3 regions of the Alteromonas sp. CI.11.F.A3 genome follow, and region 3 is predicted to be linked to each of the others. Evidence: predicted binding sites of a transcription regulator. Region 3 holds the regulator's gene; each other region holds the start of a gene.
What was found. The regulator sigma-54, encoded in region 3, starts transcription at its own class of promoters, with help from an activator protein. The targets are predictions, from matches to a motif close to GTTGGCACGNNNNTNGNNT.
Positions count from the first base shown of each region.

Region 1: the regulator sigma-54 is predicted to act here: its motif matches at 1,045-1,063, upstream of R1T43_RS13670 (DUF4097 family beta strand repeat-containing protein).
Region 2: the regulator sigma-54 is predicted to act here: its motif matches at 904-922, upstream of fliE (flagellar hook-basal body complex protein FliE).

Region 1 covers NZ_CP136708.1:3,172,907-3,175,180, forward strand. Annotated here, with positions in the region: gene R1T43_RS13660 (DUF445 domain-containing protein) at 1-226, opposite strand, end outside; gene arsC (arsenate reductase (glutaredoxin)) at 230-646, opposite strand; gene R1T43_RS13670 (DUF4097 family beta strand repeat-containing protein) at 1,135-1,806, shown strand; gene R1T43_RS13675 (sugar O-acetyltransferase) at 1,838-2,274, shown strand, end outside.
Region 2 covers NZ_CP136708.1:3,629,878-3,632,151, reverse strand. Annotated here, with positions in the region: gene R1T43_RS15695 (sigma-54 dependent transcriptional regulator) at 1-612, shown strand, start outside; gene fliE (flagellar hook-basal body complex protein FliE) at 996-1,325, shown strand; gene fliF (flagellar basal-body MS-ring/collar protein FliF) at 1,338-2,274, shown strand, end outside.
Region 3 covers NZ_CP136708.1:3,952,292-3,954,565, forward strand. Annotated here, with positions in the region: gene lptB (LPS export ABC transporter ATP-binding protein) at 1-336, shown strand, start outside; gene R1T43_RS17010 (RNA polymerase factor sigma-54) at 412-1,896, shown strand; gene hpf (ribosome hibernation promoting factor) at 1,926-2,213, shown strand; gene ptsN (PTS IIA-like nitrogen regulatory protein PtsN) at 2,222-2,274, shown strand, end outside.

The sequences.
Region 1 (2,274 bases), 780 kb from region 3:
GTGCAGGTATAGGCTTGAAAAGCGCTGTCACTGCAAACCAGTCAGCGAGCCCACCGACTAATGCGGCTTCGCTGGCCATTTTTATAAGCCCCAACCATTTAGCACTCGCCAAGCTGGGAACGTAAACTTGTGTAACAATGGCACTAACGAAAACACCCGCGGCTATCAATAAGCAAATTAATGCATTTTGCTTCGCGCGCTTTAACTGCGAATGTTTGTCGTGCATAAATTACATCCTTTTACCAAGTTCATCTAAAATTTGCTCACCATCTTCTTTAAAATACGGGCCTTGTGGCCATGAAGGTAGTAAATCGAGTACTTTTTCACTAGGCCGACACAGCCCAACACCTTTTTCCGTGCAAACTATAGGCCTATTTACCAAAACCGGATGTTTCAACATAGCATCAAGCAAAATATCGTCTAATACCGATTCATCTAATAACCCTAACTCTTCTGCAGGTGACTTTGTTGTTCTAAGCGCTTGTCTGGGGGTTAAACTAGCGGCAGCAAACAACCCAAGTAACTGAGATCGAGTCCAACCTTCTTTTATATAATCTACAACAATCGGCGAATAGCCAGCATCTTCAATAATTTTTAATACGTTACGGGATGTGCCGCAAGCGGGGTTATGGTGAATAACAATCATAAAAATAGCCCTTGAAAGAAATTACTTAATAAATTAATTATTCACACCGGCCACATATGGTATTTCATATTTATTATCATTTAAGTGTGTGTCCGACGAATCTCGAGTGTGTGTCCAATTATCGATTGTCGTCTTTTGTCGGCCTTTGTCATGGCCCTTTGCCTTCTGTCTGTCTTTATCTTTTTGTCTTCTTGTCGTTTAAGTGTGTGTCCAATTATCGAATAGCTGCCAGCGCTACTTTTACAATCAGGTTCTTACAGCGCTTAATTGTGCTAATTAAAACCACTCGAAAACCTAACAATTGGTGTATTTCGCTATTATCTAGCGAAGTTTTTAAAAGCCATAATTAAGACATGACAAGAAAAACTGTAAGTCACTGATAATCAATAAAAATCACTCTTGGCATGCTCTGTGAAAGATGATTATGAAAGATAACCAGATATTAATGCGTAATTTATAACGCTAAACACCACTGAAAAGGCTTTTCGATGAAAAAAACACTTATTGCCAGCACCCTATTCTTTGCAGCTACAACAATGCTTTCAGGCTGCGTCGTCCATGTTGGCCACGCTAGTGCTCAAGAGGGTGAAGATATTAGTAGCGTATTTGGTAGCGTAGATGTAGCAACACATCGTTCAGTAGGCGACCTTTCATCAGTCAATGGCGATGTATCACTTGAAGATCATGCCCAAGCCGAAGATATTAGTGTTGTCAATGGCAGTGTAGAAATGGGTTCTCACGTTCGCGTTGATGAAGTCAACATCGTCAATGGTGACCTTGATGCTGGTTCCCATCTGCATGTAGCCAACAGTATTGAAACGATGAACGGCGATGTAAGCATTGCACAACAAAGCACAATTCAAGGTAGCGTAGAGACCGTTAATGGTGATATTCGAATTGCTGACAGCATCGTTGAGAACAATATTGAGAGTATGAATGGAGACATCACCCTCAAAGGCGATACGTTAATTAAGGGCGACATTATTTACAAAATGCGTGACGAAGGCTGGCTGGAAAGAAATAGCACAAAGCCTAAGCTCACGATTGAAGTTGATGTGTCTATTGGCGGCTCAATAATTCTTGAACGCCCGGTAAATTTGGATATTGCTAACCCTGCACTGCAAGAAAAAGTGATTGTCAGTTATTCGTCTAGCAAGTAAGGTCTGGGCATTATCCCAAATGTAGACTGGTATGAACGAAAAACAAAAAATGTTATCCGGTGAACTTTACTATCCTAACGATCGTGAATTAACTGGGTTGCGTAAGGCCTGTCGGGTACAACTAGATGAGCTTAATGCTACATGTCAAACAGAGCACAAAGCTCGTACCCGTCAATTAAAGGCGCTTTTTGGCAGTACAGGCAAGCGCTTATACATAGAGTCATCTTTTAAGTGCGATTATGGAGAAAACATCCATGTGGGTGAAAATTTTTACGCTAATTTTAATTGCGTAATATTGGATGCTGCCAAGGTGACTATTGGCGATAATTGTATGATTGCGCCGCAAGTAGGTATATACACCGCAACGCACCCTATCAACCCAGTATCAAGGCAAATCGGTATTGAGTTCGCCAAGCCTATTACTATTGGTCACAACTGTTGGATTGGCGGTATGGCGGTGATAAACCC
Region 2 (2,274 bases), 320 kb from region 3:
GTTATTCAAGAGCGTGAAGTAGAGCGGCTTGGTGGTCGTAAAACAATTAAATTAGATGTGCGGGTTATTGCAACCAGTAACCGAGATTTACGTAAAGCGGTAGAGCTTGGAAACTTCCGAGAAGATTTATATTACCGTTTAAATGTGTTTCCTATTACATGGCGTCCGCTCGCGGAACGTCCAGGTGATATTGTACCGCTCGCTGAACACCTTATTAATCGTCACACGAGTGTGCAAGGTTTAGGTAATGTACGTCTCAGTGCAGCGGCACGAAATAAGTTGGCGCAATACACATGGCCAGGTAACGTGCGAGAGCTTGAAAACGTTATTCAGCGGGCGCTTATACTGTGTGAAGACGGCAGTATAGAGTCTGGTGACTTGATGATTGATATGGCCGTGCATGAGGAGATGGAAGTAAAGCAGGATGAGCCAGAAGACAATAGTCGCTTAGGCTCGGAGCTTCGCCAGCAGGAGCATCAAATTATTCTTGATACACTTACCCTGTGCAACGGTAAGCGTAAAGATGTAGCTGAAAAGCTAGGTATTAGCCCTCGAACCTTACGCTATAAGTTAGCCAGAATGCGTGAAGATGGGATTGAATTACCGGCCTAACATCTTAAACTAGCTTGGTAATAAAGAGGGGCGGTTAGCCCCTTATTTTTAATGCTTTAGCTGCGGTGCTTTTCGTATTGTGCTTGCAGTTGCGCTTGTATTTATACTTGCTTGGACCGGGCGTCACGGAAACGCGGTATACCTTCTGCGCTGCCATTAAGCATTTTGCATCGCGTATTTACATAATCTTACGTCTATTCACTTTCTTGACGCTATTTTTTCCTCTCTGTCATAAAATTGGCAACTCCCTTAAAAAACGCTATAACCTATTGCTTTTAAATGGTTTTTAAAGTTGGCTTGCCGCTTGCTTATAGTTAAACATAAGTAATTAAAGCGCATTGTCGTTAAGCGGCAATTCCCCACCGACATTCGAAGGAGTGGTTATGGACGTTAAAGCCAATAGTTTGTACCAAGAAATGCAAAGCATGATTGGGCAAACTCGTATGCCTGCAAACGAACTTCAACCATCAAACGAGATTAATCCCTCGGCCAACGAGTTCTCTACCATGCTTAAGCAAGCGGTAGATGGGGTTAATGGTATGCAATTAGAATCTAAAGATTTACAGCAGCGGTTTGAAATGGGTGATAAGTCACTAAGCCTTGCCGAAGTTATGCTAACTAAAGAAAAAGCAGGCATAGCTTTTGAGGCCACAGTGCAAGTACGTAACAAGGTACTTGAAGCTTATAAAACCATTATGAACATGCCGGTGTAGTTGGAGTAAGTCATGGCTGAAGCAACAGGCACAAATTTAACCGTTAACGACCCTTCCATGGGGAACGATAGCGAGCCTGAGAATAAATCAGGATTCATGGATACCTTAGGCAGTGCAGACATGATGCGCCAAATGGCGTTAGTGGTAGTGCTTGTCATTTGTGTCGCCATTGCAGTCTTCATACTAATTTGGGCGCAAGAGCCTGATTTTCGTCCGTTAGCAAAAATGGAAACCCAAGAGCTTATTGAAACCTTGGATTACATGGACGCTAACCAAATTGAATATCGTTTAGAGGGAAATACGGTATACGTTCGAAGCGACGAATTTCAAACTATACGTTTAGGCATGACGCGTCAGGGCTTAACCGGCTCTTCTGATGCTGGAACCGATATTATCATGCAGGACATGGGATTCGGTGTAAGTCAGCGGGTAGAGATGGAACGCTTGAAACACGCCCGTGAGCAACAAATCGCTGCGACTATTGAAGATATCTCAAGTATACAAAAAGCTCGGGTTCTATTGGCGATGCCAAAAGAAAATGTGTTTGCTCGCCGTGAGAAAAAAGCCTCGGCTACTGTAGTACTAACCGCCAAGCGCGGCAAAGTGATTGCAGGAGAGGAAGTTGACTCAGTTATCGATATCGTGGCGTCAGCGGTACAAAACATGGAGCCTTCTGCGGTAACGGTTACCGATAGCAATGGCCGGTTACTAAATTCGGGTTCACAAGACTCACTAAGCGCTCGAGCAAGAAAAGAATATGAAATTGAAAGGCAGCGTGAACAAGAATACCTTGAAAAAATTGATGCTATTCTTATTCCAGTTCTAGGCATCGGTAATTACACCGCGCAAGCGGATGTCAGTATGGATTTTACTGCGCTTGAGCAAACTCAGCGCAGTTATAACCCTGATTTACCTGCTGTTCGTAGCGAAATGATCAACGAACAAAATA
Region 3 (2,274 bases):
CGTAATAGTACGGGTATGAGTTTATCCGGTGGTGAACGTCGCCGAGTAGAAATCGCACGAGCATTAGCAGCCAATCCGCAATTTATTTTGCTAGATGAGCCATTTGCAGGTGTTGATCCTATATCGGTTAATGATATAAAGAAGATCATTCAACATCTTCGTGACAGAGGAATTGGAATCCTTATCACCGATCACAACGTAAGAGAAACACTGGATGTGTGTGAGAAAGCGTATATTGTGAGCCAAGGCGAACTCATCGCGCAAGGGACGGCAGAACAAGTTTTAAGTAATCAGAAAGTAAGGGATGTATACCTAGGAGAACAATTCAGGCTATAGTTACTGTAACCGAATTGTCACTTTCAGTTTTAAACACGGGTATATTCACAACAAGAGTTTAAAAATAAGACGTAGATGAAACCATCTTTACAGCTAAAGTTCAGTCAACAACTTACCATGACACCGCAGTTGCAGCAGGCAATCAAGCTGCTGCAGTTGTCTACGCTCGACCTGCAGCAAGAGATTCAGGAAGCACTAGACTCAAACCCACTTTTAGAAGTTGAAGAAGGCGGCGATGACCACCCTGTTGAGAAAAACAACATGGATGGAGACGACCCTTCTGTAGAAGCGGCTCCAACTGCATCTAGCGATTCGTTAGAAGCTGGAGATGCGCTTGAAAAGAATGACCTTCCCGACGAGTTGCCAATTGACAGCACATGGGATGAGTATTACTCGGCCTCATCTGCACCCGCTCCAGGTCCATCTAATAATGATGACGACCAACTGTTTCAGGGAGAAACTACCGACAATATTCAAGACCATTTGCTTTGGCAGATGCGTTTAACGCCGTTTTCGGATACCGACCGCGCAATTGCTACCGCCATTATCGACTCAATTGATGAATCTGGTTACCTCAACGTACCCATTGAACAGATTTTAGAGTCAGTGAATTCCGACGATGTTGAAGAATTGGTGGAAATGGACGAAGTTGAATGTGTACTAAAACGTATTCAAATGTTCGACCCTATCGGTTCAGGTTCACGTACTCCGCAAGAATGTTTGCTTGTGCAGCTTCGCCAGTTCTCAGACGATACGCCATGGCTTACTGAAGCAAGACAGCTTATCAACGAGTATTCAGATCTACTTAGCAGCAAAGACTACCGTACGTTAATGCGTAAGAGCCGTTTGAAAGAAGATCAACTTCGCGAAGCCATGCGCTTATTGCAAACGTTGAATCCTCGTCCAGGTAGTGCATTAATTACCAAAGAGCCGGAATACGTTATTCCTGATGTTTCGGTAAACAAAAAGAATGGCCGTTGGGTGGTAGAACTTAACCCCGATAGCCTGCCTAAATTAAGCGTAAATCAGCAATATGCTGCCATGAGCAGACGCTCTAAAAACAGCAGCGATTCGCAATTTATTCGCTCGCATATGCAAGAAGCCAAATGGTTTATAAAAAGCCTTGAGTCAAGAAACGACACCTTGATGAAAGTCGCGAACTGTATTGTGCAGCAACAAATGGGCTTTTTCGAGCACGGCCCAGAAATGATGAAACCAATGGTGCTTAATGATGTCGCAGAAATGGTAGATATGCATGAATCCACCATTTCACGTGTCACCACGCAAAAGTATATGCATACTCCACGTGGCATTTTCGAATTGAAGTATTTCTTTTCTAGTCACGTGGCAACGGAATCTGGTGGTGAGTGTTCATCTACCGCTATTCGCGCACTAATCAAAAAGCTTGTGGCAGCGGAAACGCCCAGCAAGCCATTAAGCGATAGCAAGATTGCTCAATTGTTGGCCGAACAAGGCATTAAAGTTGCCCGGCGAACAATAGCAAAATACCGGGAATCGTTATCGATTCCGCCGTCAAACCAACGCAAAAGCCTTATCTAAAGGCCTTGATAATTTAAGGAAGACGAAATATGCAAATCAACCTTACCGGTCATCATGTCGAAATTACTGACTCTTTGCGTAGCTATGTCGATACTAAGTTCAGCAAACTAGAGCGTCACTTTGATCACATATCTAATGTGCATGTCATCCTGAACGTCGAAAAACTCAATCAAAAAGCCGAAGCCACCATGCACCTTAGCGGCGCAGAAGTGTTTGCTTCATCTCATAATACAGATATGTATGCGGCGATAGACAGCATGATCGACAAGCTCGACAGGCAAGTTATCAAGCATAAGGAAAAGCTGAAAAAGCACTAAATATTAGTATGGAAATTCAAGCCATAGTAAGTTTGGACCGCACCGAGTGTGCGGTTCAATG